Regions from separate parts of the Pseudonocardia sp. GCM10023141 genome, predicted to be linked through region 3. Evidence: riboswitches for the same ligand, from Rfam matches in the RefSeq annotation. Region 3 holds a riboswitch; each other region holds the start of a gene.

Region 1 (9,839 bases), on a different contig from region 3:
GGGCGTGCCGTTCGCGTTCGTCGACACCTCCGACATGTGGTTCGGCACGCCGTACTCACGGATCGTCGTGGCAATGGCCGGGCCGATGACGACGGCTGGCATCGCCGGTGCGGCATCGGTCGGCGCGGCCTACGTCCCGGACCCCCGGGTCGCCGGGGTCTGCTACACGCTCGCGTTCGGGCTCTACACGAACACGGTCTACAACCTGGTCCCGCTGCTGCCACTGGACGGCTACCAGGCGCTTGCCGACGCGCTGCGCACCCCACGGCTGCGGGAGGAAGCGAAGGCCTACTTCGGCAAGGGTTTCTGGCGCGACGTCAAGTCCCGTACCCGGCCGGGGCCCAAGCAGATCGGGCTCGTCGTCTTCGCGGTGGCGTCCGGCATCTGCCTCTACGCCGGACTTGGCCTCGCGGTCGTGGCCTGGAACAGCCGCCTCGGAGAGCTCCTCGCCCAGGTTGTGCCGCAGCCGTGGCTGACGGTCGTGGTCGTGGCCGTACTCGTGCTACTGCTCTTCCCGATCTGGTACCCACGTGTCCGCGCCCTGCGCGCGCGGCGCCGCAACCTCAGCTCGGCTGTGCCCGGTGTCGCGGCCGCCGCCCGACCGTAGGAGCGCTTCGTCAGCCGTAGTAGCCGTGGTTGGTCAGCTCGTCGAGGGCGACCACGTGTGCGCCGTCTGTCAGCGACACCGTCGGCGAGGTGATCGGATCCGATCACGCTGAGGTGGCGGTTGCTCGTCTCATCGACAGCTCTGGTCGAGGATGGTGACCCAGCCGCTCTCGGCGGCGACGTGGAGCCGGTGCGCAGCGGCGCGAGCGCGCGTTCCCCGGCGCTGATAACGCGACGAGGTCGCGGCGGCGGCGCGGATGGCTGCGGCCGCGGCGGTCCACAGCCCTGGTCGATTCCCCGGCTGATGTCGTCACGGTGGCGCAGCGTGGGCGTCGCCCCACGGCTGCAGCGGACCAGCGCAGCCCGGGCGGGCACGGGCGGCTAGGTCGGTCTCGGCCTGCCCGGTGTCGGCGATGCCGATCATCGCGGCGATGTGGGGGCACGGCGAGCGAGGGTGGTCCATCACAGCTCGCGCCGAGCAGGGGCCAGCTAGGCTAGTGGGACCGACGACAATCCACGCCAGACTACGACAGCTGAACGTTCCCCGGGTCACCCCCACATTCGGGTTGCCGAGACGCCCGGCGTCGGGCGAGCCAGCTGTAGGGTCACCGGGAATCTGATCGTGATGGAGCATCCCGGGTCTACCGGCGGTCGAGCCGACCGGGAACCCGCGCACGGTGTTCATCGAGGATGCCGGGCTCAACCACGCGTGGTGGGCATGGCAACGACACCATGACTCGGTCTATGACGGGTTCGACCTGATGCGCGGCCCCGACTCCACCGGCCACACCGACGCTGCGAGCCCGCTGCGCGACGCGATCACCACCCGCTGGGCAACACCCGGGCCACGACCGCCATAACGACGAGTCCCGGTCGAGGCGCGCTGGTCGGCTCTTACGGTTTGCGGCCGACGGCGCCGTAGGAGTCGATCGGCTTGGCGGTGCCGATGTCGGTCGGGTTCGGGCGCCACAGCGGGGTCGATACCAGGCCGGGCTCCACCATCTCCAGCCCGGCGAAGCACTCGCGGAATTCGTCGAGGGTCCGCAGCGTGTAGTTGTCCAGCACGGCGCCGTCCCGCGCCGCGTCGCTGGTGTCGCTGCCGTCCAGCAGCACCAGGTAACTCCCGGAGACGACACCGTCGATCAATTCGGTGATGATGGCGCGCATCTGGTCGAAATCCGGGGCGGCATACCCGAGGATGCCCAGCAGCATCACCGTAACCGGCCGCTGCAGGTTCAGCACGTTGCGGACATCGGCGAGGATCTGCCCGGGGTCACGCACGTCGGCGTGGAGGTAGGTGGTGACACCCTCCGGGGTGGTGTCCACCAAGAGCGAGCGGGCGTGTGCCAACACCAGCGGGTCGTTGTCCACGTAGACGATCCGCGCGGCCGGATTGAGCTGCTGCGCGACCTCGTGGGTGTTTTGCATGGTGGGTAGGCCGGTGCCGATGTCGAGGAACTGGTCGATCCCGGCCTCACCGGCCAGGAAGGTCACCGTGCGGATGAGGAACCGCCGCGCCTGGCGGGCGATGTCCAGGATTCCTGGGTTCTGCGCGACGACCGCAGCGCCGACCTCCCGGTCGGCTAGATAGTTGTCCTTGCCACCGAGCCAATAGTTCCACACCCGGGCCGAGTGCGGGATATCGAGCCTGAGCTCGGACAGATCCTCGGCCACGGGAAACGCTCCTCTGCGTAGACCGGCTGCTGTGCGTGGGTCGCTGTCCGGGCGGCGAGATCGCAGACAGCGCGGGCCGGTGCGATCTCGAGCAGTCGGGGACCGTTCCGTGGCCATGCGCTGAGGTGGCGGCGGTAGCGACTCCGATGCGGGTCGGACAGTCGGTCGGGCTCAGTTCAGGGTGAAGGTCTGGATGCAGCTGGGACACACCGGTACCGGGGACATCAGCGGGTGTGGCTGCATCCGCGCTGCTCGGTGCGGGCAGGACAGTGTCCACTGGCATGTGCCCAATGACGGGGGCGGCTGCCGGGTCTGGGGGTGCGCTGTGACCGCGATCCGGGAGTCGACGATCATTGTTCTGCCGTTGTCAGTGTGCAGAACGAACGAGCCGTCCGGGTCAGCTTCGGGTGTAGGCACGTGCAGGTTGACCGTTCCCGGTTCCGGGCTGGCCGAGTCAGGGCTGGCCGAGCCGTCGGAGTCTGGGCCGCTCGGATCTGGGCTGGTGGCCCACACTCGCAGTTCATGGACGATCTCAACACCATCTGAGGTGCGCACCGCGCCTCCCGTCCCGAATTTCCACCGCGGTGGACCGAGTGTCCCGAGTGGACACCTCACAGACTGATCGCGGTATAAGGTGCGGCGTTACTCCACATGCTGGCCACCGTGCAATCTGGCCACGCGGAGCGGGTCGCTGGCGGGTGCGATTGACCGGGCGCTGGCAATGCGGTCGTTTCACGACCGCTGCTGGCGCGCACCGCGCTGAGCGTTGATCCTCGACGCCGAACGGGCGCCACTCGAACGGATCCATCCGTGACCCATCCCGTAGCACTGTGCGACGCCTCACCTGTCGTTCATGCGAATGGATGTGCAAGTGTGCACCTGTTCGGCGTAATCCTCGACGGGGAGTGACGATGAGTGACTACGGTCGTTTCGTCTTCGAGCCGGTCCTCAATCTCGTCAGCGGCCGGCTGGCCGGCATCGAGGTGCATCGCTGTCAGTCGCGTGACCAGGTGGAGCGTGTGGCCCGTGGTGCGGTGTGGGGTGCACGGCAGCTCGCCGAATTCGACGCTGGCATCGCGATCTCCTCGGTGCTGCACGACACCGGCTACGACTCCACCGTGCCTCTGCACGTCGACGTCCTGGCTGACACCGTGGTGCTGGCCCGCAGCAGGCTGGCCCAACTGCGTACCTCGCTGCAGCACCGGTCCGCAGACCGCCCGACCCCGCCGATCTTGCTGGAGATCAACCCCGCGCTCTCGGCGGCGCCACCCGACGCGTTCGCCGACGGAGTCGCTGCGCTGCGGGCCGACGGGTTCGGCATTGCGTTCGACACTGTCGGCCGCGGCTTCGGCCTCGAGCAGATCGCGGAGCTGGCCCCCGACCTCGTCAAGATCGACGCCTCGCTGGTGGCCCGGCTGCCTCACGTGCCGCGGGCCCGGGCTGTGGTAGCGGCGCTGTGCGAGGTCTGCCGCGCCGTCGGCGTGCGCGTCTCGGCGATCGGTGTGACCCATCCTGACGAGCTCGCCGCGGTCCGCGATCACGGCATCGGATGGGCACAGGGGCCGTTGCTGGCCGAGCCGCGCCGCCGCCCCTCCCACCTCGGGATCCTGCTGCCGGTCGACCTCATGCCGCGCATCCACGCCAATCAATCGGCCACCCAATCGGCGGCCCGCTCAGCCGGCCGGTCACCGGTGCACACGCCACCCGCCCACAACCCGACACCGTCGCCGACACCACGTCCACCGTCACGTCCGACACCGACCCTGCCGCTGGCGCTGGCGGCGGTCGACACCCTCACTCAGGCGGCGGTGACGTTGCACGAGGACGTGACGGCTGAAACGGTGCGCCAGGTACTGGCCGATCACCCGCACGCGGGCAGCATCGTGCTGCTCGACACGGCTCGGCGCCCGGTCTGTTTCCTGGACCGCAACCGGTTCATGCTCGCCATCTCCGGCCCGTTCGGTCGAGCGCTCTACGCCCACCGCCCGGCCCGCACCCTCGCCGACCCGCCGCGCACCCTGTCCGCGACCACCGACGTACGTGCCGCGCTGGCCTACTGCCTCAGCGGCGACCGGGCCCGCAGCTACGACGACGTGGTCCTGATCGACGACCAGGGCGTTTGCGCCGGGATCGTGCGGGTCAGCGACCTGCTCCAAGAGGCCACCGGCACCGCCGCCTGAACATCGGGAACCGACGCCGATCGTGATCGCTGACGGAGCGTGAGCGCCACACGAGCTATCGGCCCGGCTGATCTGTCCGGTCATCACTGGAGGGGTCAGTGCGGTGAGCGGAGGGTGCGTGCTCGGCAGTGGAGCGGATAGGGTCACCCGGTCGGGGACGTTCTGGCCACCACAGGTTGATGGCCGGGGACGTCGGCGTCACGGGAGCTCGCACCGTAAGCGGGCTGAGAGGGCGGCTTTTCCCTCCTTCGTCGAGGGGGTGGGGGTGTCGCCGACCGCCAGAACCTGTCCGGGTAATGCCGGCGTAGGGAGGAACACCCATGACAGTGCTGCCTGATGCACAGACACAGCCACCGGAACCGCCGCGGGTGACGACGGGCCCGATTCAGGGCTCGCGCAAGGTGTACCTGGACGGGCCGCGGGGGTTGCGGGTGCCGGTCCGTCGGGTCGAGTTGACCAACGGGGAGTATCACGACGTGTACGACACGTCGGGCCCCTACACCGACAGCGACGACACCGACACCGACGGCACTGACGGGACCGCGCGGATCGACCTGCGCGCGGGCCTGCCGCCGCTGCGGGCGTCGTGGGTTGCCGACCGGGAATGGATGGATGGCCCGGATGGTGCGGGTGGTGCGGTCACGCAGCTTGCGTATGCCCGGGCTGGGATCGTGACGCCCGAGATGCGGTTCATCGCGATCCGCGAGGGTGTTGATGTCGAGCTGGTGCGTTGCGAGGTGGAGCGTGGCCGGGCGGTGATCCCGGCCAACCGTCGCCATCCGGAATCCGAGCCGATGATCATCGGTAAGCGGTTCCTGGTGAAGATCAACGCGAATATCGGGAACTCCGCGGTGTCCTCCTCGATCGAGGAGGAGGTGGACAAGATGGTGTGGGCCATCCGGTGGGGCGCTGACACCGTGATGGATCTGTCCACCGGCCGCGACATCCACGCCACCCGCGAGTGGATCATCCGCAACTCCCCGGTGCCGATCGGGACGGTGCCGATCTACCAGGCGTTGGAGAAGGTCAACGGGGACCCGGCGGACCTGTCGTGGGAGGTGTATCGCGACACCGTGATCGAGCAGTGCGAGCAGGGCGTGGACTACATGACTGTGCATGCCGGGGTGCTTCTGCGCTATATACCGCTCACCGCCAAGCGGGTGACCGGGATCGTCTCCCGCGGTGGGGCGATCATGGCCGCATGGTGCCTGGCGCATCACCGGGAGTCGTTCCTCTACACCCATTTCGCCGAGCTGTGCGACATTCTGCGCACCTACGATGTCACGTTTTCCCTTGGTGACGGGCTGCGCCCGGGTTCGATCGCCGATGCTAACGACGACGCCCAGTTTGCCGAGCTCAGGACCCTTGGTGAGCTCACCCGGATCGCCCGCGGGCGGGATGTGCAGGTGATGATCGAAGGCCCGGGTCACGTCCCGATGCACAAGATCGCGGAGAACATCCGGTTGGAGGAGCAGTGGTGCGGGGAGGCGCCGTTCTACACGCTGGGCCCGCTGGTCACCGATATCGCACCGGGCTATGACCACATCACCTCGGCGATCGGTGCGGCCACGATCGCGGCGGCCGGCACCGCGATGCTGTGCTACGTCACCCCGAAGGAACATTTGGGTCTGCCCGACCGTGACGACGTCAAGACCGGGGTGATCACCTACAAGATCGCCGCGCACGCCGCTGACCTGGCCAAGGAGCATCCGCGGGCCCAAGCCCGGGACGACGCGCTGAGCCAGGCCCGGTTCGAGTTCCGCTGGGCCGATCAGTTCCGGCTCTCCCTCGATCCCGACACCGCGCAGTCCTTCCATGACGAGACGCTCCCGGCCGAGCCGGCGAAGACCGCGCATTTCTGCTCCATGTGCGGGCCGAAGTTCTGCTCCATGAAGATCACCCAGGACGTCCGGGATTACGCCGAGGCGCACGGGCTGACCAGCGTCGAGGCCATCGAGGCCGGCATGGTTGACAAGGCCACCGAGTTCACCAAGGCCACCGAGTTCACCGGGCAGGGCGCCCGCGTCTACCTGCCCATCACCGATACCCCGTAGTCAGCCGCATCACCCCAGCCGCATCACCCCATATTCGGGCCTGCGCGTCAGCCCCAGGTGGGGCTGCCCAGGAGACAGGCCGCCGTTCGATGCCCCTGCCGGGAGTTGTTACGTGAGCGCTTCACATCGACCTGACCCCGGGCCGTCGCACCGCCGCGTCATCGGCGGGTCCCGACGTCGCCAGTGGACCGCGGTATCGCGGGGCCGGGGCCGGGGCCGGGGTCGGGGCCGGGGTCGGGGTCGGGCCGGGGCTGGGCCGGGGCGGGGTGGGGTGTCGGGGTGAGCGGAGCTCGTCGGTGGGGGTACCAGCTCGGAATCGATGTGGGGGCGACGTCCACGGCCGCCGCGGTGTGCCGGTCCTCGGCGACGGGCTGGTCTGAGCCCGCGGTCGTGACACTCGGCGCACATGGCGGCGCACATGGCGGCACATATGGTGGCGCACATGGCGGGATCGGTGGGTCGGTGCTGGTTGCGTCGGTGCTGTTCGTGGAGCCGGACGGGACGGTCGTGGTCGGTGAGGTGGCGCAGCGGCGCGCGTTGACCGATCCGCGCCGTGTTGTGCGGGGGTTTCAGCGCCGCATCGGGGACCCGACACCGATCGTGGTTGCCGGCCAGGCGTGGGCGCCGCAGGAGCTCTCGGCCTGGCTGATCCGGTGGGTCGTCGACCGGGTCGCCGCGCGCGAGGGCGGCCCGGCGGACCGGATCGTGGTTACCCACCCAGCCTCGTGGGGCGCCCACAAATGCGACCTCCTGACCGCAGCGCTGGCCGGGCAGGGGCTCACTGTCACGCTCCTGGCCGAGCCGCTGGCCGCTGTCCTGCACTACACGGCCACCGACCGCGGCGTCGGCGGTTCGACGATTCCCGATTCCGCGATCGCCGTTTACGACCTGGGCGGCACCACCTTCGACGCCGCGGTGATCCGCACAACCACTACCGGCCCAGCCGACCCCACCACGACAACCGCGGCAGCGGGCGCGGCGGGATGGGAGCTGTGGGGCCGCGCGGAACGGCTCGAGCGGCTCGGTGGTGCCGATTTTGACGAGGCCGTCTTCGAGCACGTCCGGGAAGGCCTGCACGCGCTGTTCGACAGGGAGCTGTTCGATACGGCGCTGTTCGACACGGCGCTGTGTGACCCCGCCGCACTCGACGCGGGGGACGGCGCCGACCTCGCCGTGCTGGCCGCGGTGGGGCGGCTGCGGCAGGTCTGCACCCAGGCCAAGGAAACGCTGAGCAGCGATACCGAGGTGGTGATCCCGGTACCGACGACGCTCACGGCTCGTGCGAGGGTGCGATTGCACCGCAGCGAGTTCGAGTCCGTGATCCGGCCTCGGGTCGAGGAGACCGTCGCCGTGCTGGACACGGTGGTGGCCTCGGCGGGGTTGGCACCCGCACAGCTCACCGCGGTGGTCCTGGTCGGCGGCTCGGCGCGGATCCCGCTCGTCGCGCAGCTCGTGTCCGCGCATCTGGGCCGACCGGTGTTCGTCGACCCCGACCCCGCCACCGCGATCGCGAAGGGGGCCGCGTTGGTGGGCTTTCCCACCACGGTCGCGTCCCGGCCGGGCGCGATGATGCGCTCCGCCCCCACCGGCCCAGGCAGGGGCGCCGCGTCCCTACGACATACATCCCCGGGCTCCGGGATGACCGCGCCCACTCGCCCGTCGCGACCTGTCGCGGCAGCTGCACAGCCGCAGCCGGAGCCACCGCCGGCCGGTGCGGTGTACCCCACGACACCACGCGGGCACCCCGGACCCGGACACGAGCAGCGTCGTCGTGCCCGGCTGGTCATGCTCATCGGCATGGTGTGTGTCGTGACCGTGATCGCCGCGGTCCTGCTGTGGCCAGGCTCGCCGCCGACTCCCGGAATCGGCGCGCCTACCGACAACGGCGCCACCACAGCCACTCCCACCGTCGATCCGGTGCCCGCCGTGGCGAACCCCCCGACCGGGAGCCCCCGAGGCAATAGCGGCAGTAGCGATGGTGACAGCCGCATCCCCGGATCAGGTGCGGGTCGTGCCGGCGCGGCGACGGGCGCGCTCCCGTTGCCCCCTCCCGGGGGCGGAAACACCACTGCGACGCCGCCCGTCGCGGTCATCCCGCCGCGCAATGATGATCCGCCCGGTGTGGTCGACCCACCGGTGACTCCACCCACCCCCCTCGACGCGTTACTCCCACCCGTGGGTAGACCCTGACCGCGGCGATCCTGGGCTGTACCGGGACCGCTGCCAGACTCAGCCGAGGCGGTCGAGCAGCACCCCGGTCCCGTGTTCGGCGACGTCGCGAGTGTGTGCCGTCGGAGTAGACGGCGTGTTCGGTGTAGGTGAGCGCGGTCTCGTCGGGGCTGGTCGCGTTGAGTTCGCCGGTGGTGCGGGCCGCCGACGGGGCTGCGGGCCGATGAGCATCCGGACCGACCAGACGATCCGGCTGGGCGCTGACGAGCCCAACCCGGATAGCACCCACTCCGCACGCCTCTACACGCGCAACGCCAACGACCTTGTCGGCGCAGACAGCCTGATCGAGGTCGTCCCCGGCTGACAACCGCCGTGCTGGCAATGAGGCGACGCGTGCTCAGGACGCCGATCTCGTTGCCGACAACCGCCGCAACCGATCTGGATGATCTATGTCCTGGTGTGGTGGGGTGTGGTGCTCGCGGGGTTGGTCAGCTCGGGACTGGTCCGGGCATGTGTCCGGTGACGACGTAGACGATCCTGCGGGCGACAGCGACGGCGTGGTCGGCGTAGCGCTCGTAGAACCGCGCGAGCAGTGTGATGTCCACTGCGGCTTCGATGCCGTGCGCCCAGTTGCGGTCCATGAGCACGGAGAACATGTGCTTGTGTAGGTCGTCCATGGCGTCGTCGTCGGCTTCCAGCTCACTCGCGCGCGCCAGGTCGCGGGTACGGATCACCTCGCCGGCCTTGGCCGCCAGTGCAACACCGACACGTCCCATCTCCGCGAAGTAGGGGGCGACCTCGACGGGCAATGCCGGCTGTGGGTGACGTCGGCGCGCGGTCTGGGCGATGTGCAGGGCGAGGTCACCCATGCGCTCGATGTCACCGGCGCCGTGGATTGCGGCGACGACGATCCGCAGATCGGTCGCCACGGGAGCCTGCAGGGCGAGCAGGGCGAATGCCTGCCGTTCGGCGTGCTCGCGGGATCGGTCGATGATGGCGTCGTTGGAGATGACTTCTTCCGCGAGTTGCAGATTGACCCCGAGCAGAGCGGTGGTGGCCTTCTCCAGTGCGGTGGCCACGTGCGCGCACATGTCGGCCAGGGAGCTGCTCAGCTCATCCAGTTGATGTTGGTAGGCATCGCGCATGGGCGCAGGGT
Region 2 (9,839 bases), on a different contig from region 3:
CATCATCACGGTGCTGACCAAGGTCGGCCTCAACGGCAAGGTCCCGGTCACCGGCCAGGACGCCACCCCGGACGGCCTGCAGGCCATCCTGCGCGGCGACCAGTACATGACCGTGTACAAGCCGATCGACCAGGAGGCCGACGCCACCGCGAAGCTGGCCGCCGCGCTCGCCAAGGGTGACAAGGCCGCCGCCGACGCGATCGCGACCGGCAGCTCGGACGACACCAAGGCCAGCCGCAAGGTCCCGTCGGTCCTGCTGACCCCGGTCCTGATCACCAAGGACAAGGTCAAGTCCGTGATCGACGCCGGTGCCGTCAAGGCCTCCGAGGTCTGTGTCGCCGCCACCCAGGCTGCGTGCACCGAGCTGGGCATCAAGTAACTCCGACCCCATCGTGTGCGGGTGCCGTCTGCCAGCAGGCGGCACCCGCACACGTGCACCGGAGGTGCACGCAGTCATGTCCGACGACGCACTTTCTCCCGCGGAGGAGACATCGTGACCGACGACGCACTTTCTCCCGCGGAGGAGACATCGTGACCGAACCGATCCTGCAGCTACGCGGGGTGAACAAGAGCTTCGGCGCCGTCCAGGTGCTGCACGACGTGGACCTCACCGTGCGGGCCGGCGAGGTCACCGCGCTCGTCGGCGACAACGGCGCCGGCAAGTCCACGCTGGTCAAGTGCGTGGCGGGCATCCACCCGATCGACAGCGGCGAGGTGCTCTTCAACGGCGAGCCCGTCACGCTGAACGCCCCGACCGATGCGTCGAAGCTCGGCATCGAGGTCGTGTACCAGGACCTCGCGCTCGCCGACAACCTCGACATCGTCCAGAACATGTTCCTCGGCCGCGAGCGCGGCCGCTCGTGGCTGCTCGACGAGGCGGACATGGAGCAGGCCGCCCGCCGCACGCTGGCGTCGCTGTCGGTCCGCACCGTCACCTCGGTCCGGATGCCGGTGGCGTCGCTGTCGGGCGGGCAGCGCCAGACCGTCGCGATCGCGAAGGCCGTGCTCTGGGACTCCAAGGTCGTGCTGCTCGACGAGCCGACCGCGGCACTCGGCGTGGCACAGACCCGCCAGGTGCTCGACCTCATCCGCCGCCTCGCGGAGCAGGGCCTCGGCGTGGTGCTGATCAGCCACAACATGGCCGACGTCTTCGAGGTGTCGGACCGCATCGCCACCCTCTACCTCGGCCGCATGGTCGCCGAGGTTCCGACGAAGAGCATCACCCACGGCCAGGCCGTGGAGCTGATCACCGCGGGCCGCTCCGGCGATCTCGGCCTGCAGCGACCCGAAAGCGTGACCGTCTGATGCCCGATCTCGAGAAGGCCGCCCCGGCCGCCGCCCCGGCACCCGATGGCGAGCCCACCACCGCTGCCGAGCGGGCCGCACCCGCGTCCACGCGCTCGGCCGACTTCGGCATCGACACCACGGCGAAGTCCACCAGCGAGGCCATCAGCTCCTACGTGTCGAACCTGCGCAACGGTGAGCTCGGCTCCCTGCCCGCACTGCTCGGCCTGCTGGCGCTGTTCATCCTGTTCACGGTGCTCGCCGACAACACGTTCCCGAGCCTGATCAACCTGGCCAACCTGCTCCAGCAGGGTGCCGGCCAGACGATCATCGCGATGGGCCTGGTGTTCGTCCTGCTCACCGGTGAGATCGACCTGGCGGCCGGCACGGCGTCCGGCCTCACCGCGGCGGTCATGGCGTTGCACCTGGTCAGCAACGGCAACCTGCTCGGCTCCATGGGCACGCCGGTGTTCCTGATGTTCGCCGCGGTCGTGCTCGTCGCGATCGTGCTGGCCGTGATGCTCAAGATCTGGTGGGGCGCCGGGATCGGGCTGGTCGCACTGCTGCTGCTGGTGATCGGCTTCCCGCCGAACCCGTGGCTGGAGATGCTGCTCGCCGTCTGCGTCGGCGTGGTCATCGGCTGCGTCACCGGCTTCCTCATCGCGAAGGTCGGCATGCCGTCGTTCGTCGTGACGCTGGCACTGTTCATCGCATGGCAGGGCGTGATCCTGCAGCTCATCGGCACCGGCGGCACGCTGGGCCTGCGCGACCCCGTGATCAACGCGGTGGCCAACGGCAACCTGTCGACGCTCGGCAGCTGGATCCTGTTCATCGTGGGTGCGGGCGGCTACGCCGCGGTGCTGCTCAACCGGCAGGTCTCGCGGCGCAAGCTCGGGCTCGTCGCGCAGCCCACCGGGCTCGTCCTGATCAAGATCGGGGCGGTCGTCGTGCTCGCCGCGATCGCCACGTACCTGCTCACGATCAACCGGTCGCAGAACGACCTGGTGCAGATCGCCGGCGTGCCCTACGTCGTGCCGATCGTGCTCGTGCTGCTCGTCGCGGGCACCTACGTGCTCGACCGCACCCGGTTCGGCCGCCACGTCTACGCCGTGGGCGGCAACGCCGAGGCCGCGCGCCGCGCCGGTATCGACGTCGTGCGCATCCGCGCCACCGTGTTCGTCATCTCCTCGGGGCTGGCGGCGATCGGCGCGATCGTCTACTCGTCGAAGGTCGGATCGGTCTCGCCCGACGCCGGTGGCGGCAACACGCTGCTGTTCGCCGTCGGTGGTGCCGTCATCGGTGGCACCTCGCTCTTCGGTGGCCGCGGTCGGATCAGCAACGCCGTCATCGGTGGCGCGGTGCTCGCCACCGTCAACAACGGTCTCGGCCTGCTCGGTCAGCCCGCGTCGGTCGTGTTCCTCGTGAACGGCATCGTGCTGCTGCTCGCCGCGGGCGTTGACGTGCTGTCGCGGCGTCGATCGGCTGTTCCTCTAAGGTGAGCGGAGCTTGCGGAGCGAACCATCGACACAGCGCCTGGCGCGAAGCGCCGGCTGAGCTCTGCGAGGCCATGCGGTGAGCCGGGCCTGGGGGGGAGACGGTGGGGGTGGGGGCAACTCCACCACCGCCGGCGCCCGGCCCGATGAGGCCAGGCGTCACAACCGGGCCGCACTGATCCGCCGACTGCACGTCGACGGTCCGTGCACGCGCGCCACCCTGGCCACGGAGCTGGGCCTCAACCGCAGCACGATCAAGTCGGTCGTCGACGGGCTCGCCGAGTCCGGCGTGGTCACCGAGGCGGTACCGGCGCAGCGCACCGGCGCCGGCCGCCCGTCGCTGATGGTCCTTCCCGAGCCGGAGTCGGCGGTCGTGCTGGCCGTGGACATCCGGGTCGACCAGGTCGCCATGGCGATGGTCGGCATCGGCGGGCAGGTGCTGGGCCGGCACAGCTGGAACCTCCACAGCCGCACCCGCACACCGGGTGAGGTGATCACGCACGTGGCGGAGTCGGCGCAGCTGCTGGCCGAGGAGCTGGCCGTCACCGCGCACGGCGCCGGTATCTCGGTGCCCGGCGTGGTGCGCCGCGACGACGGGTTCGTGCACGAGGCACCCAACCTCGGCTGGCGTGACGTCGCGATGGGCGCCCGGCTGGGCAACGTGCTGAAGATCCCGGTGCAGGTGGCCAACGACGCCGAGCTCGGCGCGCTGGCCGAGCACGTGCGCGGCGTGGCCAGGGACGCGACGGACCTCGTGTACATCTCCGCCGACCGCGGCGTCGGCGGCGGGGTGATCTCCGGTGGCCGTCCACTGCGCGGTGCGCGCGGCTACGTCGGCGAGCTGGGTCATCTCGTGGTCCGGCCCGGCGGGCGCGACTGCTACTGCGGTTCGCGCGGATGCTGGGAGACGGAGGTGGGTGAGTCGGCGATGTGCCGGGCGCTCGGCCTGCCGCAGTCGGCACCGCGCGGTGTGGTGGTGGCCGAGCTGCGGTCGCTGGCCACGTCGCCGCTGCCCGGGCCGCTCGACGAGTTCACGGAATGGTTGGCCACCGGGCTGGTGTCGGTGGTCAACCTGATGGCCCCCGAGCTGGTGGTGCTCGGTGATCTGTTCACGGCGTTGCCGCCGGCCGTCGTCGGTCGGGTGCGCACGCTGGTGCACGAGCGCAGCCTGGTCAGCCGCGCGCTGGGCGGTATCCGGATCGAGACGAGCCCGCTCGGGCGCGACGCCAAGGTGGTGGGCGCCGCCGAGCTGGCGTTCGAGCCCGTCCTGGACAACGTCTGACGGCAGGTATCGCCCGAACGTGTCAATGCCTGATCCCGACGTCGCACACCTTCTCCCGACGTCGCACAGCGTCGACGCTGTGCGACGTCTTGACTGGGTGTGCGAGGTGGCGTGGGGCGCGCTCGGCCTAGAGTCGCCGCATGGATCTCGGGATCACCGGTCGTCGGGCTGCTGTCGCCGCCGCCAGCAGCGGGTTGGGTTTCGCCAGCGCCGCGGCACTCGCCGCGGAGGGGGCGCACGTCACGCTCTGCGGCTCGGACGAGGGGCGCATCCGCGCCGCGGCCGAGCGCATCGGCGCCGGGTACGTCGTCGCCGACCTGACCACGGCCGACGGGGCCCAGCGGTTCGTCGAGGAGGCTGGTGCGGCGATGGGCGGGGTGGACATCCTCGTCACCAACGGCCCGGGCCCGGCGCCCGGCACCGCGCTGACCGCGCCGTTCGAGTCCTACCAGTCCGCACTGGACGCCAACCTGCTCGCCGTCGTCAAGATGTGCCTCACCGCGATCCCCGGGATGCAGGCGGCCGGGTGGGGCCGGATCGTGGCGATCACCTCGTTGAGCGTGCGCCAGCCGATGGCGAACCTGGTGCTGTCCAACACCGCGCGGGCCGGCGCCACCGGGTTCCTCAAGTCGCTGGCCCTGCAGGTCGCGGGCGAGGGCATCACGGTCAACTCGGTGCAGCCGGGCCTGCACGACACGGCACGGGTGCGCGGCCTCAGCGGTGACGACCCGGTCTCCACGGACGGCATCCCGGCCGGGCGGATCGGCACCCCGGCGGAGTTCGGCGGCATCGTCGCGTTCCTGTGCTCGCAGCAGGCCGGGTTCCTCACCGGCACGGCGATCCCGGTGGACGGCGGGGCGTATCAGGCCCTCCTGTGAGTGCGCCGGTGCAGGGCGTGGGTGCGCCACGTAAGCTCGGCGGGACCCGCGGGAACCTCGCGCTCCGAGGCTGAGAAGACGGCAGGATCGGCCGTCGACCGTTCGTACCTGACCCGGTTAGCACCGGCGTAGGGAGGAACGTCATGGCTGGCGTACCCCGTTTTCGCGTTCTCGCCGTCCTGAGCGCGGTGCTCGCGCTCGTCCTCGCGGCCTGCGGCTCCGGCGGGGCGAGCGCCCCGGCCCCGGGGCTGCAGAAGATCCGCATCGCGCTGGACTGGACGCCCAACACCAACCACACCGGCCTGTTCGTGGCGCAGCAGGAGGGCTGGTTCAGGGCCGCGGGCCTCGACGTCGAGATCCTGCCCTACACCGACACCGCACCCGAGACGCTCGTGTCCTCCGGCGCGGCCGACTTCGGCATCTCCTTCCAGGACGCGTTCACGTTCGCGAAGGCGACCGGGGCCGAGATCACGTCGGTGATGGCGATCGTGCAGCACTGGGACACCCAGATCGCGGTGCGCGCCGACCGGGCCGACATCACCTCGCCCAAGGACCTCGACGGGAAGACCTACGGCGGCTTCGGCGGCCCCGGCGAGCAGGCGAAGATGCGCGCGGTGATCACGGCGGCGGGCGGCAAGGGCGACTTCAAGACCGTTGTGCTGGGCACCTCGGCCTACGAGGCGCTCTACGCCGGGCAGGTGGACTTCACCGAGCCGTTCATCACCGTCGAGGGCGTGGAGGCGAAGCTGCGGGGGGAGCCGCTCAAGACGTTCTCCTACACCGACTACGGCTTCCCCGACGCCTACAACGTGATCCTCATCGGCAACAGCCCGTGGCTCACCGCGCACCACGACCTCGCGAAGGCGTTCGTCGGGGCCGTGCAACGCGGTTACGAGCTCGCCGCGTCGGATCCGGCGCAGGCCGGGAAGCTGCTCATGGCCGCGAACCCCGGCACCTTCACCGAACCGGCGATCGTGACGCAGGGGCTGGACCTGCTCAGCGCCCACTACCTGCGCGACGCTGCGGGGAAGGTGGGCCCGCAGACGCTCGCCACGTGGTCGGGCTACTCGGGCTGGGTGTTCGACTCCGGCGTGCTGACCGGCCAGGACGGCAAGCCGCTCACCGCACGGCCGGACTTCGCCACCTGGTTCACCAACGACTACCTGGGCTCATGACGGCGCGGGTGACGCGCTGGGTGGCCCCGCTCGTCCTCGTGGCGACCGGGCTGGGGATCTGGCAGTGGTACGTCACGGCCTTCGACGTGCGGCCGCAGATCCTGCCGTCGCCGCTGCGGGTGGTGGCGCAGGGCTGGGAGTTCCGCGACCTGCTGTGGGCCAACACGCTCCCGACCCTGTACGAGACGGCCGTCGGGTTCGCGGTGTCGCTGGTGCTGGGCTGGCTGATCGCGACCGTCGTCGACTTCTCGCCGTGGCTGCGCCAGGCGGTCACGCCGCTGCTGGTCGCGTCGCAGACGCTGCCGATCATCGCGATCGCGCCGCTGCTGATCATCTGGTTCGGCTTCGGGCTGCTGCCCAAGGTGCTGGTGATCGCGCTGGTCACGTTCTTCCCGGTGACGGTCGGGCTGATCGAGGGTTTCGCCGCCACCGATCGCCAGGCCACCAACCTGCTGCGCAGCATGGGCGCGTCGCGGTGGGCGCGGTTTCGCTACGTGCGCCTGCCCGGCGCGCTCCCGGGGTTCTTCACGGCGCTGCGCATCGGCATCACCTACGCCGTCACGGGCGCGATCTTCGCCGAGTACGTCGGTGCCACCTCGGGGCTCGGGATCTTCATGAGCCAGCAGAAGAACGCCTTCCGCACCGACCTGGTGCTCGCCGCGGTGGTGGTCACCGCGCTGCTGTCGGTCGCGCTGTTCGGGCTCACGTTCCTCGTGCAGCGCCTCGTGATCCCCTGGAGCCGACGTGGCTGACACGAAGCTGGTGGTCGACGCGCTGTACAAGGCGTTCCCGGGGCCGCTGCCGGTGCTCGACGGCATCGGGTTCGACGTGGCGCCGGGTGAGTTCGTGTCGGTGCTCGGTCCCAGCGGCTGCGGCAAGTCCACGCTGTTCAACGTGATCGCCGGGCTGGAGCGGCCCGACGCCGGACGCGTGCTCGTGGACGGGGTCGACGCCACCGGCCGGGTCGACCCGTTCGCGTACATGCCGCAGCAGGACCTGCTGTTCCCGTGGCGCACGGTGCTCGACAACACCGCGCTCGGGCTGCAGGTTGCGGGCGTGCGCAAGCGGGAGGCGCGGGCCCGAGCCCGGGCGCTGTTCCCCACGTTCGGCCTCGACGGGTTCGAGGACGCCCACCCGGCCGATCTGTCGGGCGGGATGCGCCAGCGGGCGGCGCTGCTGCGCACCGTGCTGCAGGACCGGCCGGTGCTGCTGCTCGACGAGCCGTTCGGCGCGCTCGACTCGCTCACCCGCACCGACATGCAGGAGTGGCTGACGGGGGTGCGCGCCCAGTTCGACTGGACGATCCTGATGATCACCCACGACGTGCGGGAGGCGGTCTACCTCTCCGACCGGGTGGTGGTGCTCTCCCCGCGGCCGGCGCAGGTGCACCGCGAGGTGCTCGTCGACCTGCCGCGCCCGCGCGACGTCGCCGTGATCACCTCGCCGCAGTTCTCGGCCATCGAGCTGGAGTTGCTCGACGCATTGCGCGGCGGCCCGTTGAATCGACGGATATGACGATCCGTGAGCGCGTGAATGCGCAGCGCTGCATCAGTGAATTCCTTTACGCCGGCACGCCGGCGAGGATGCCCAGCCGCTCGGGATTGTTCACATCGGCGAGATCCTCGTATATCGCCATCGTGTCGGGATGATCGCGCCCGAGCAGCGCCGCGCTGTCGGCACCGGCCCGTTCGAAGACGGCGGTGGCCTGCCGGGCGTTGCCGAGTACGGCGTGGCAGGCCGCGACGTTGGAGCGCAGCGCGATCGTGTGCAGGTGCAGCGGCCCGTGCGCCTGCTCCGCGTCGTTGAGCGCGGCCTGCAGCAGCGTGGCCGCCGAGCCGACGTCACCGGTGGCGGCGCGCGTGAGTGCCATCCCCATGCGGGAGGTCAGCGTGTCGGGGTGGGCCGGGCCGAGCGTGCGCCGGCGCTCGGACGTGACGCGCGCCGCCAGCTCCGCGGCGTCGTCGAGGTGCCCGGCCAGGCGATAGGCGGTGGCGAGGGCGTCGCAGGCGGCCAGCGTGCGGGGGTCGTCCTCGCCCAGCGCGCGCTCGCGGTCGACGAGGTTGTCGACGAGGCGATCGATGCCGTCTCGCCAGCGGCCTGCGGCCACGAGTGCGACGCCGAGGTTGCCCGCGACCGTGAGCGTGTCGGGATCGGTGCGGCCCAACTGCGTCTGGCAGCCGGCGAGCACCACCTCGAACAGCTCGACCGCCGCATCGGTGTGATCGGCCGACAGGTGCGCCGCGGCGGCGGTGTGGAGCGCGACGAGCGGGCGCAGGCTCTCCCGGACCGAGGCGGAACCCCGGCCATCGGATTTCGACCACCACGCCATCTCGGCCCCCTACCGCTCGGCTCGTCCGAAAACTACCCCGGCGCGTCCACTGGCGGCGATACCTGAAAGCCCGATCACATGTCATTCCGGCGAAGAATGCAGAATGGTGTTACCGGGGGTGCCTGACCGATGACCAGGAGTGGTTTCCTACGATGGTGGGGTGCACGTGACGCGCACCGCTCGCAAACACGGTATTGCGATGGACGACATCCGCGGCGTGCTCGGTTCACCACTGCGCGTCATCGAGCAGGGTGATCGCGTGCTCTACATCGGCCTGAACGCGCGCAGCGATCTGCTGGAGGTCGTGATCGTGCCGGGGGAGCCCGCCACGGTGATCCACGCGATGCGGCTGCGGCCGGCGAACTACGGGCACCTGAGGCACTGAGGCACTGCTAGCCCGGCGCGCCCATCGCCGTCGAGATCGCGGCCGCCGCGGCGCGCACCATCGCACCCAGCTCCCGCACGCGGGCCGGGGGAGCGTGGGGGGCCAGGCCGACACCGACACCGCGCCCGCGATGTGGCCGGCGTGGTCGAACACCGGCGCCGCGACGCAGCGCACGTCGGGTTCGTTCTCCCGGTCGTCGATGGCGTAGCCGCGGCGGCGCACCCTGGTGAGCTCGGCGCGCAGCGCGGTGGGTTCGGCGATGGTGCGGTCGGTGATCGCGCGCAGTCCCGCGGCGACGGCCTCGTCGACGAGGTCGGCCGGGCCGAAGGCGAGGATCGACTTGCCGACGGCCGTGCAGTGCAGCGGCAGCCGGTGTCCGATCCGCGACGCCATCCGCACGACGGCGGTGTTCTCCTTCTTGTCGATGTAGACCACGTCCAGGCCGTCGCGCACGACCAGGTGACAGGTGCTGCCGGTCTGCTCCAGCAGCCGGGTGAGCTGCGGTGCGGCCACCGTGCGCAGGTCCAGTCCGTCGAGGTAGTGCTGGCCGAGCCGCACCGTGCCGGGTCCGAGGCCGAACCGGCCGGTGCCGGCGTCGCGCTGCAGCAGGTCGGCCTCCAGCAGGGGCGTGCACAGCCGCAGCACGGTGCTCTTGTCGTGGCCGAGCGCGGTCGCCAGCTCGGTCAGCCCGACCCCGCCACCGCCGCGCCCGGCCACGTGCTGCAGCACCGACAGGGCCTTGCGGACCGAGCCCGCGGAGTTGCGGGGCTGGTTCACGTCCCGTCCTCGGGGTGCCACCCGCCCGATCCGGCCCATCCGGTGGCCGCCCACTCCGCCTCGAGATCGCGCGGCCATCCGGCGACCCCGGGTCGTTGCTGCCAGGGGAGCGGCCCGGCGAGCGGGCGGTACTCGACGCCTGCCGCGTCGAGCCGCGGGAGGTGGTGCTCGACGAGCCTGCGGCGGAAGTCGGCGAGGTCGCGCCGGTCCGCGGCCGTCCAGACGACCTCGGCGAA
Region 3 (9,839 bases):
GCTCTCCGTCACCGGCAACTCGATGAAACGCGGCGGCGCCGGCATCCCGCTCGTGCACGCCACCCCGATGCCGTATGACAACTACTTCGACGGCACCGTTCCGGACTTCATGTGGCTGGAGGCGCTGCTGGGCGACTCCGGCAGCGGGCTCAACGAGCCGGCAGCGGTGATCGTCGAGACCGTGCAGGGCGAGGGCGGGATCAACCCCGCCCGGATCGAGTGGTTGCAGGGGCTCTCCGACCTGTGCCGGCGCCACGGCATCCTGCTCATCGTCGACGACGTGCAGATGGGTGTCGGTCGAACCGGCCCGTTCTTCTCGTTCGAGATCGCGGGCATCCAGCCCGACATCGTCTGCCTGTCCAAGTCGATCAGCGGGTACGGCCTGCCGATGGCGCTCACCCTGATCAAGCCCGAGCACGACGTGTGGGGCCCCGGCGAGCACAACGGCACCTTCCGCGGTTTCAACCCCGCGTTCGTCACGGCGACAGCGGCGCTGCGGCACTTCTGGGCCGACGACGCGCTGGAGCGCTCGACGCTCGCCAAGGGCGAGCGGGTGGCCACGGCGCTGGGCGAGCTGGCCGCGGTCTCGCAGGCCGTCGAGCTGACACCGAAGGGCCGCGGGCTGGCGCGCGGCCTGTCGTTCGAGCAGCCGGAGCTGGCCGCCAAGACCTGTGCCGCGGCGTTCGAGCGCGGCCTGCTGATGGAGACCGCCGGGCCGTCGGACGAGGTCATGAAGATCATGCCGGCGCTGACGATCACCGATGCCGAGCTCGACGAGGGTCTCGCGCTGGTGGCAGATTCCGTCCGAGCCGTCACCGAGGGAGTGTCTTCATGATCGTGCGCACGCTGGACGAGATCACCGGTACGGAGCGGGACGTCGTCACCGACAACTGGCGCAGCAAGCGCATCGTGCTCGCCGGCGACGGTGTGGGCTTCTCCGTCCACGAGACCGTGCTGGACGCGGGGTCGATCAACGACTTCTGGTACGCGAACCACATCGAGGCCGTGTTCATCGTCGAGGGCGAGGGCGAGCTCTACGACAAGGACAACGACACCACCCACAAGCTGGGGCCGGGCTCGATCTACGTGCTGAACGGCAACGAGCGCCACCAGCTCCGGCCGACCACGCAGATGCGGACCATGTGCGTGTTCAACCCGCCGGTCACCGGCCGCGAGGTACACGACGAGAACGGGGTGTACCCGCTGATCACAGAACCTGCGAGAGAGGAATCATGACAACGCTGGACACCCAGACGACCGATCGCTACCGGACGCGCGTCGCGGACCGCCCTGCGCTCGTCGAGCGCGTGGAGCCCACGGTCCACGGCGGCGTCGACGCGCCAGGGCTCCTCGGCCGCGACGAGCTTGCCGCGCACGACCGCGACGGCTTCGTCACGGTGCCCGAGCTGCTCACGGCGTCGGAGGTGGCCACCTACTCCGCAGAGCTGGACCGGCTGGCCACCGACCCGACCGTGCGCGCCGACGAGCGCACCGTGGTGGAGAAGAGCTCGCAGCAGGTGCGCTCGATCTTCGAGGTGCACCGGATCAGCGAAGCGGTGGCGGCGCTGGTGGCCGACGAGCGGGTGGCCGGTCGCGCCCGGCAGATCCTCGGCTCGGACGTCTACGTGCACCAGAGCCGGATCAACTACAAGCCCGGTTTCGGTGGCGGTGGCTTCTACTGGCACTCCGACTTCGAGACGTGGCACGCCGAGGACGGGATGCCGGCACCGCGCGCGGTGAGCACGTCGATCGCGCTCACCGAGAACTTCACGCACAACGGCTGCCTGATGATCATGCCGGGCTCGCACCGCACGTTCGTCTCGTGTGTGGGGGAGACGCCCGCCGAGCACTACCGTGAGTCGCTGCGCGAGCAGGAGATCGGCACGCCCGACCCGGACAGCCTCACGACGCTCGCCGACCGGCACGGCATCGCGATGCTCACCGGCCCGGCCGGTTCGGCCACGCTGTTCGACTCCAACTGCATGCACGGCTCCGGCAGCAACATCACCCCGTACTCCCGGTCGAACATCTTCGTGGTGTTCAACAGCGTGGAGAACGCGCTGGTGGAGCCGTTCGCGGCCCCCGCGCCGAGGCCCTCGTACATCGCGGCGCGCGAGTTCACGCCCGTCTGAGACTCCCTGACGCACACCGTCAGGGGGTCACGCACACCGTCAACGGTGTGCGTGACCCCCGCACGGTGTGCGTCAGCGTCAGGCGACCGGGTAGGGGCCCCGGTCCAGCGGGAGCAGCTCCGGGCGCTTCGGTTCGAAGCCGTCGCCGGTGTGGTGGCCCTGCAGCCGCTTGCGCACGAAGGGCAGCACCCACTCGCGCATCCACCGCAGGTCCTCCTGCTGGCGCGAGCGCCACGTGCTGGGTGCGGCGACGGGCAGCGGGCTGCGCCAGTCCTCGGCAACCGGCTCGCCGAGCGTCTCCAGCACGCGCAGCACCACGCGGCGGTGGCCCTCCGCGGTGAGATGCAGCCGATCGCTGCCCCAGGTGCGCGGATCGGCCAGCGGGGCCATGCCCCACAGATCGACGACGATGCTGCCGTGACGCTCCGCGCTGGCCCGCATCAGCTCGTTGTAGCAGGCGACGCGGCCGCGCAGGCGGCGGATCAACGGGTGCATCCGGCCCAGGTCGAAGCCGGTGAACACGATGACCTGCGCTCCCGTTGCGGTGACGCGCTCCAGCGCCGCGTCGAACCGCCGGGCGAGGTCGTCGGTGTCGCAGGCGAACCGGATGATGTCGTTGCCACCCGCGCAGAACGCGATCAGGTCCGGGCGCAGCCGCTCGGCCACCGGCACCTGGTCGTCCACGATCTGGTCGAGCAGCTTGCCCCGCACGGCGAGGTTGGCGTAGCGGAACTCCGGACGCCCGGTGCCCAGGTGCTCGGCCAGCCGATCGGCCCAGCCCCGGGGCGTGCCGTCGGCGCGCAGATCGTCCAGACCCTCGGTGAAGCTGTCTCCGACGGCGACGAAGCTGTTCCAACGTCCCATGGTGTCGCCCCCCTTCTCGTTCACCTCCCCGCCATCCTGACGACGGTTGGAGATCTCCTCAATATCACCCACAACCCGTGATGAATGCCAGTAGGGGTGAGACATCGGCCGGTGATAGGGCACCCTTGCCTCATGAGCAGTTCCGAGGAGCGCGTCGAGCGCGCCGAGAACCTTCGTGAGCTACTGGGCGGCCGCGGTGGCGCGCTGGACGCGACGGTGCCCGTCGTGGGCTTCGTTCTCGGTCTCACGGTGGCGCAGGCGGCCGGGTGGCCGTCGCCGATCGCGTGGGGCAGTGGGCTTGCCGCGCTCGCCGCCGCCGTGCTCGGCGCCGTCCGGCTGGCCACCGGTCGCAGGCCGCGGTCGGTGCTGTTCGGCCTGCTCGGCGTGGCTGTCGCGGCGCTGATCGCGCTCTACACCGGGCGGGCGATCGACTTCTTCCTGATCCAGATCATGACGAACGCGGCGAGCGCGCTGGCCTGGGCGGTGTCGATCGTCATCCGGTGGCCGCTGCTCGGCGTCGTCGTCGGCACGCTGCTGGGCCAGAAGACCCGCTGGCGCCGCGACCCGGATCTGATGCGCGGCTACCAGCGCGCCAGCTGGGCGTGGGTGGCGCAGTACCTCGTGCGGCTCGCGGTGTTCCTCCCGCTCTTCCGGGCCGACCAGGTGGTGGCGCTCGCGGCGGCCCGGCTGGTGCTGACCTGGCCACTCGTCGCGGTCTGCGTGGCGGTGTCGTGGCCGTTGCTCCGTTCGGCCCTGCCGAAGGGCCATCCGGGCCTGCGCCACCCGGTGGAACCGAAGGGGGTGCAGCCGGCTCCCGGGGTGAACGCGCTCACGAACAGTGATCAGACTGTAGCGATCAAGGCCGACCGCGCGTTGGAACAGTAGGAGTACGACGACAACGCAGTGATCGCGACAGGAGCCATGCCACAGCCACCGTTCGCCCCCCGCCCCACCCCGACGCGGCCGACCCCGAACCGGCCCACCCCGACGCCTCCGGCCGTTGCAGAGGAGGAGCCCAGGAAGGGCATCGACCTCACGGTCAACAAGGTGCTGGCCGGGTCGGGCGCCGCGGCGACGAGCGCGGTGCTCGGTTCCTACTTCGGGGCCACGGGCACGGTGATCGGTGCGGCCTTCGGCTCGCTGGTGAGCACGGTGGCCTCCACGCTGTACCAGCGCTCGCTCGACACCACCCGCGACCGGCTGGTGCGGCGCATCCGCCCCGCCGACGAGGGCGGCGCCTCCACGATGCCCATGCCGCGCCTGCCGCTCGACGCGGAGACGGTGCGGCTGCGCGTCGAGCCGACCGCCCCGCCGCGCAGGCGGTTCCGCTACGCCGTCGTCGCGCTGGTGGCGTTCGCCGTGGGCCTGCTGGCCGTCACCGGCGCCGAGTGGATCAAGGGGTCGACGCTGGTCACCGGCCAGGCCGGCACGTCCGTCGGCCGCGTCATCACCGGCAACGGGCAGAACGAGCAGCAGCAGCAGTCGAACGACCAGCAGGACCAGCAGCAACGACACGACCAGCAGGACTGGAACGACAACAACCCGGACCCGTCGAACGACCCGACCACGAGCCCGGCCACGCCGTCGGACAAGCCGGATCCGAGCTCGACGAACACGCCATCGACGCCGTTGCAGGATCGCAGGGGTGGTGGCGGACTGGGCGGGTTGCTCCCGTCGCTGGGCTCGCCGTCGACCGGCTCAGGCTGAGTTCGCGCGCACGCGCGCGGCCAGCGACGCTGCCGCGGCCCGCGGGTCCGCCGCCTCGGTGATCGCGCGCACCACCACGATGCGCGTGGCACCGGTGGCGAGCACCTCGTCGAGGCGCTGCTCGTCGATGCCGCCGATGGCGAACCACGGGCGGGCCGGTTCGCGCCCCGCGACCGTGCGCACCAGGTCGAGGCCGGGTGCGGGGCGTCCCGGCTTGGTGGGGGTCGGCCAGCAGGGTCCGACGCAGAAGTAGTCGACGCCGGCCTCGTCGGCGGCCACGAGCGTCTCGTCGGCGCTGTGGGACGAGCGCCCGACCACGATGTCGTCGCCCACGATCTTGCGCGCCCACGCGACGGGCAGGTCGTCCTGACCCAGGTGCAGCACGTCGGCGCCGGCGGCCAGCGCGATGTCGGCCCGGTCGTTGACGGCCAGCAGCGCACCGTGGCGCGCACAGGCCTCGGCGAGCACCTCCAGGGCGGCGAGCTCGTCGCGTGCCTCGAGCGGCCCGTCGCTGCCCTTGTCGCGCAGCTGGACGATGTCGACACCACCCGCGAGCGCGGCGTCCACGAACTCCGCGAGATCGCCGCGATCACGCCGCGCTCCCGTGCAGAGGTAGAGGCGGGCGTCGTCCAGCCGTTCGCGCAGGGCGGTTCCATCGAGTCCAGGCACGGTTTCCGACACTACGCGGGCGTAGGGTGGGCGACAGGTGACGCACGGGAGCCCGGCTGGGCTGAGAGGGAACCGCACAGTGGTTCCGACCGTCGAACCTGATCCGGGTCATGCCGGCGCAGGGAGCGGGGAGATGACGATTTCACGGTTCACGGTGATCGGCGCGGGCGTGATCGGCCTGTCCTGCGCCTGGCGCGCCGCAGCGGGCGGCTTCGACGTCACGGTGCTCGATCCGGCACCGGCAACGGGCGCCTCGTGGGTGGCGGGCGGCATGCTCGCCCCGGTCACGGAGGCGTGGCCGGGGGAGGAGGCGCTGCTCGAGCTGGGCGTGGCGTCGCTGCACCGGTGGCCGGGCTTCGCCGCCGAGCTGACCGCGGCGGCCGGCCGCCCGGCCGGGCTGCGCACCGAGGGCACCGTCGTGGTGGCCACCGGTGCGGGTGATCGCGCCGAGCTCGACACGCTCGCCGGCTACCTCGCCGCGCTGGGCCGCGACGTCGAGCGGCTCGGCGGCCGTGAGCTGCGCCGGCTCGAGCCCGCGCTCGGGCCGGAGGTGCGCGGCGGGCTGTCGGTACCCGGTGACCTGGCCGTGGACAACCGGTTGTTGCTGGCCGCGCTGCGAGCCGCCGCGGAGCGGGCCGGGGCGCGCTTCGTCGAGCGCTCGGCGATCGGCGTGCTCGAGGACGGCGGTCAGGTGGTCGGTGTCGCCACGGACGGCGGCGACGTCGCTGCCGATCACGTGCTCATCTGCGCAGGCGCCCGGTCCGGCGCGCTGCGACCCGAGCTGGCCGGACTGATCCGGCCCATCAAGGGCGAGATCCTGCGCCTCGCGCACCGTGCGGGGGCGTTCCCCGCGCCGACGCGCACCGTCCGGGCGCTCGTCGACGGGCGACCCGTCTACGCCGTGCCTCGCGACGGCGGGGGCCTCGTCATCGGCGCCACGCAGTACGAGACCGGCTTCGACACCGACGTCACCGTCGGCGGGGTGCGCGACCTGCTGCGCGATGCCGAGCGCGTGCTGCCCGGCATCGCCGAGTACACGCTGGTGGAGTCGGCGGCCGGGGTGCGGCCGGGCAGCCCCGACAACCTGCCGCTGATCGGAGCGCTGGGCCCGGCCGGGCTGCTCGTCGCCACGGGTCATCACCGCAACGGGATCCTGCTCGCGCCGATCACGGCCGAGGCCGTGCTCGCGCTGCTGCAGGGGCACCCGGTCCCGGACGCGGTGCCGGCCGCCGATCCCAGTCGTTTCGCGAAGGAGGTGGCCCATGCAGGTGTGGATCAACGGTGAGTGCCGCGAGCTGACCGTCGGAGCCCGGGTGCCCGACGCGCTCGGCGTGCTCGGGGTACCGGGCCGCGGCGTCGCGGTCGCCGTCGACGGGGAGGTGGTGCCCCGCGCGGTGTGGGCGGAGACGGAGCTGAACGAGGGCGCCCGCGTCGAGGTGCTGACGGCGGTGCAGGGAGGGTGACGATGGACGACGACATTCTGGTGATCGGCGGGCGGAAGATCGGCTCGCGGCTGATCATGGGCACCGGCGGCGCGTCGAACCTGGAGATCCTCGAGCGGGCGCTCGTGGCGTCGGGCACCACGCTGACCACCGTCGCGATGCGCCGCGTCGACGCCGCCACCGGCACCGGAGTGCTCGACCTGCTGCGCCGCCTCGGGATCGAGGTGCTGCCCAACACCGCGGGCTGCCGCACCGCGGCCGAGGCCGTGCTCACCGCGCGGCTGGCGCGCGAGGCGCTCGAGACCGACCTCGTCAAGCTCGAGGTGGTGGCCGACGAGCGCACGCTGCTGCCCGACCCCGTCGAGCTGCTGGACGCGGCCGAGCAGCTCGTCGACGACGGGTTCACCGTGCTGCCCTACACCAACGACGACCCGATCCTCGCCCGCCGCCTCGAACAGCTCGGCTGCGCCGCCGTGATGCCGCTGGGATCGCCGATCGGCACCGGGCTGGGCATCCGCAACCCGCACAACATCGAGATGATCGTGGCCGAGGCGCGGGTGCCGGTGGTGCTCGACGCCGGCATCGGCACGGCGTCGGAGGCGGCGCAGGCGATGGAGCTGGGGTGTTCCGCGGTGCTGCTCGCCACCGCCGTCACCAGGGCGGGCGATCCGGAGCGGATGGCCAACGCCATGCGGCTCGCGGTGGACGCCGGTCGCGCCGCGTACGGGGCCGGCCGCATCCCGCGCCGGTACTGGGCGCAGGCCAGCTCGCCCGACCCCGACGCCTGACCGCGCCAACCAGTTGGCCACGGCGCCGATGTCGAGACGTTGGCGCGGTGGCTACTGGGTTGGCGCGGTGGGTGGGGCGGGTGACGGCGCCAACCGGTTCAGCGTCGGTCAGCCGGGCCGGCTCAGCGGGTCCGGCATATCGGCGCCGCGGGCCGCGAGCTCCTCGGCCAGCGCGGCCACGAGCTCGGCCGTGGTCCGCACGTCGGCGACCGGACGGCGGGCCAGCGCGCCCCGCACCCAGTCCTGGCGCAGCGTGCGGGAGCTCTCCAGCACCTGCAGCCCGTCTGCGGTGAGGCGGATGAGGCTCGCGCGGTGGTCGGTCGGATCGGGGCGGCGGCAGACGAGCCCGCGCCGCTGCAGGTCGGTGACCTGCCTGCTGATCACCGACTGGTCGACCCCGCGCAGCTCGGCGATGCGGCTCAACCGATGCTCGTCCTCCCCGAGCAGGCGCGCCATCTCCATCGTGGCCGCGATCCCCGGGGGATGCTCCGGAACCCGGCGGCTGATCGTGCGCCAGGCGTGGATGAGCGCGATGACGGCCGCTCCGAGCTCGTCGACGGCCTGGTCCGCCTCGGCCGGGCTGCCGGACGGGGTGGCGTCCATGGCGTCCACTGTCCTCCCTGCTATTGCGCCGTGCAACGGTTGGCGCGATCAGCCGACAGCACGCACACCATCGCGGTGCCGCGCGGCGAGCTCCCGGTAGATCGACGGGTTGCCGTCCACCCACCAGCGCGCCGAGTCGGTCAGCGGCCCCTTCTCCCGCGCGACGGTGCCGAGCACCAGCTGCCCGTCGGGCACCACGGTGTTCGGGGGCACGGTGGAGCCGGCGCCGACGAGGCAGCGGGCGCCGATCCGGGCGCCGTCCTGCACCGTGGACCCGTTGCCGATCAGCGCCTCCGCGCCGATCACGCAGCCGTGGATGACGCACAGGTGCCCGATCGTCGCGCCCTCCCCGATCTCGGTGATCGGGTCGTCGCCGCCGTGCAGGACGCAGCCGTCCTGCACGTTGGCGCCCGCGCGCACGATGATCGGGCCGAAGTCGGCGCGGAGCACGGCGTTGTACCAGATCGACGCCTCGGCCTCGACGCGCACATCGCCCACGAGCGTGGCCGTGGGGGCGATGAACGCGGAAGGATGCACGGTGGGGGCGAGGCCCTCGAACGAGAACAGCGGCATGGCGACACGGTGCCACCCGTGCGGGTGCGGCGCGCCGTCCGGGTCGCCCCGCTGCCCGCGGGCAGCCTGGATGCAGGAGGTGATCGCGGTGCGGCGAGTCGGACCGATCGGGCTGCTCGGAGTGCTGGTGCTCGTGCTCGCGGGTTGCTCCGGCGCCTCGGCGCCGGTTCCGGTGGCACCGGCCGCCACCACCGTCGCGACCCCGACCCCGACCCCGACACCCGGCCAGGTGCGGGCCCTGCCCGTCTACTACGCCTCGCAGACCCCGTCCGGGCTGCGCCTCTATCGCGAGTTCCACCGCGTCACCACCGTGGACCCGGTCAGCGACGCCGTCCGCGAGCTGTTCACCGCGCCGCTCGATCCCGACTACCGCACGCTCTGGCCGTCAGGTGTGGCGTTGCGCGCGCCCGTCACGTCCGAAGCGGGTGTCACCACCGTCGATCTGTACGGTGTGGACGGTACGCGGGTGGCGGCGGACGCGGCGCCGTTCGCCGTGCAGCAGCTGGTGCTGACGGTGCAGGGCGCCCGGCAGTCCACGGATCCGGTGCGGGTGCTCGTGGACGGCAGGGCCGTGAACACGCTGTGGACAGTGCCGGCCACCGCACCGATCGCGCGCGGCGACGTCTACGCGCTGCGCTCGCTCGTGCAGATCGACGACCCGGCGCAGGGCGCCACGGTCGGTCGCGACGTGGTGGTCTCCGGCGAGGCCGCCGTGTTCGAGGCGACCGTGCACTGGGAGGTGCTGCGGGGCTCCGCCGTGGTGCGCTCGGGGGTCGCCAGCAGCGCGGAGGGGCAGAAGTTCGCGCCGTACCGGTTCACGATCACGCTCGAGCCCGGGCAGTACACGGTGCGCGTCCGCGAGGACGACCCGTCCGACGGGGCCGGGCGCCCGGTGCTCACCGACGACAAGGCGTTCACCGTCGGCGGCTGACCTGGCTCCCGGGGATGCACCGGTAGAGCCCACCGCGGGGGAGGCGGCCGGGCCGCGGTGCTCGTAGCGTTGTTGTCATGACGGTCATCGAGCGGGACCCACTGCTGCGGGGCACGGCGATGGGCACGCT

What was found. A riboswitch is a leader RNA that binds a small molecule or an ion and turns the genes downstream of it on or off. The one in region 3 is predicted to bind thiamine pyrophosphate.
Region 1: it holds a riboswitch for thiamine pyrophosphate, as region 3 does, so the genes downstream of both, thiC (phosphomethylpyrimidine synthase ThiC) here and thiO (glycine oxidase ThiO) in region 3, are expected to answer to the same signal.
Region 2: it holds a riboswitch for thiamine pyrophosphate, as region 3 does, so the genes downstream of both, ACFPFQ_RS13060 (ABC transporter substrate-binding protein) here and thiO (glycine oxidase ThiO) in region 3, are expected to answer to the same signal.

The regions. Positions count from the first base shown of each region.
Region 1 covers NZ_JBHSIR010000019.1:63,802-73,640, forward strand. The annotation lists gene ACFPFQ_RS10100 (PqqD family peptide modification chaperone) at 1-607, shown strand, start outside; gene ACFPFQ_RS10105 (hypothetical protein) at 1,284-1,466, shown strand; gene ACFPFQ_RS10110 (SAM-dependent methyltransferase) at 1,501-2,280, opposite strand; gene ACFPFQ_RS10115 (EAL domain-containing protein) at 3,192-4,460, shown strand; TPP riboswitch at 4,651-4,788, shown strand; gene thiC (phosphomethylpyrimidine synthase ThiC) at 4,781-6,514, shown strand; gene ACFPFQ_RS10125 (Hsp70 family protein) at 6,977-8,704, shown strand; gene ACFPFQ_RS10130 (hypothetical protein) at 8,907-9,047, shown strand; gene phoU (phosphate signaling complex protein PhoU) at 9,172-9,828, opposite strand.
Region 2 covers NZ_JBHSIR010000024.1:59,624-69,462, forward strand. The annotation lists gene ACFPFQ_RS13035 (sugar ABC transporter substrate-binding protein) at 1-379, shown strand, start outside; gene ACFPFQ_RS13040 (ATP-binding cassette domain-containing protein) at 532-1,305, shown strand; gene ACFPFQ_RS13045 (sugar ABC transporter permease) at 1,305-2,783, shown strand; gene ACFPFQ_RS13050 (ROK family protein) at 2,857-4,059, shown strand; gene ACFPFQ_RS13055 (SDR family oxidoreductase) at 4,200-4,937, shown strand; TPP riboswitch at 4,976-5,089, shown strand; gene ACFPFQ_RS13060 (ABC transporter substrate-binding protein) at 5,081-6,112, shown strand; gene ACFPFQ_RS13065 (ABC transporter permease) at 6,109-6,864, shown strand; gene ACFPFQ_RS13070 (ABC transporter ATP-binding protein) at 6,857-7,627, shown strand; gene ACFPFQ_RS13075 (tetratricopeptide repeat protein) at 7,674-8,441, opposite strand; gene ACFPFQ_RS13080 (IclR family transcriptional regulator) at 8,668-9,603, opposite strand; gene ACFPFQ_RS13085 (beta-N-acetylhexosaminidase) at 9,600-9,839, opposite strand, start outside.
Region 3 covers NZ_JBHSIR010000014.1:89,804-99,642, forward strand. The annotation lists gene ectB (diaminobutyrate--2-oxoglutarate transaminase) at 1-835, shown strand, start outside; gene ACFPFQ_RS07930 (ectoine synthase) at 832-1,236, shown strand; gene thpD (ectoine hydroxylase) at 1,233-2,132, shown strand; gene ACFPFQ_RS07940 (SGNH/GDSL hydrolase family protein) at 2,211-3,020, opposite strand; gene ACFPFQ_RS07945 (DUF3159 domain-containing protein) at 3,129-3,881, shown strand; gene ACFPFQ_RS07950 (hypothetical protein) at 3,918-4,703, shown strand; gene thiE (thiamine phosphate synthase) at 4,695-5,372, opposite strand; TPP riboswitch at 5,407-5,514, shown strand; gene thiO (glycine oxidase ThiO) at 5,506-6,657, shown strand; gene thiS (sulfur carrier protein ThiS) at 6,635-6,835, shown strand; gene ACFPFQ_RS07970 (thiazole synthase) at 6,838-7,602, shown strand; gene ACFPFQ_RS07975 (MarR family winged helix-turn-helix transcriptional regulator) at 7,711-8,205, opposite strand; gene ACFPFQ_RS07980 (gamma carbonic anhydrase family protein) at 8,254-8,778, opposite strand; gene ACFPFQ_RS07985 (Gmad2 immunoglobulin-like domain-containing protein) at 8,849-9,709, shown strand; gene ACFPFQ_RS07990 (hypothetical protein) at 9,787-9,839, shown strand, end outside.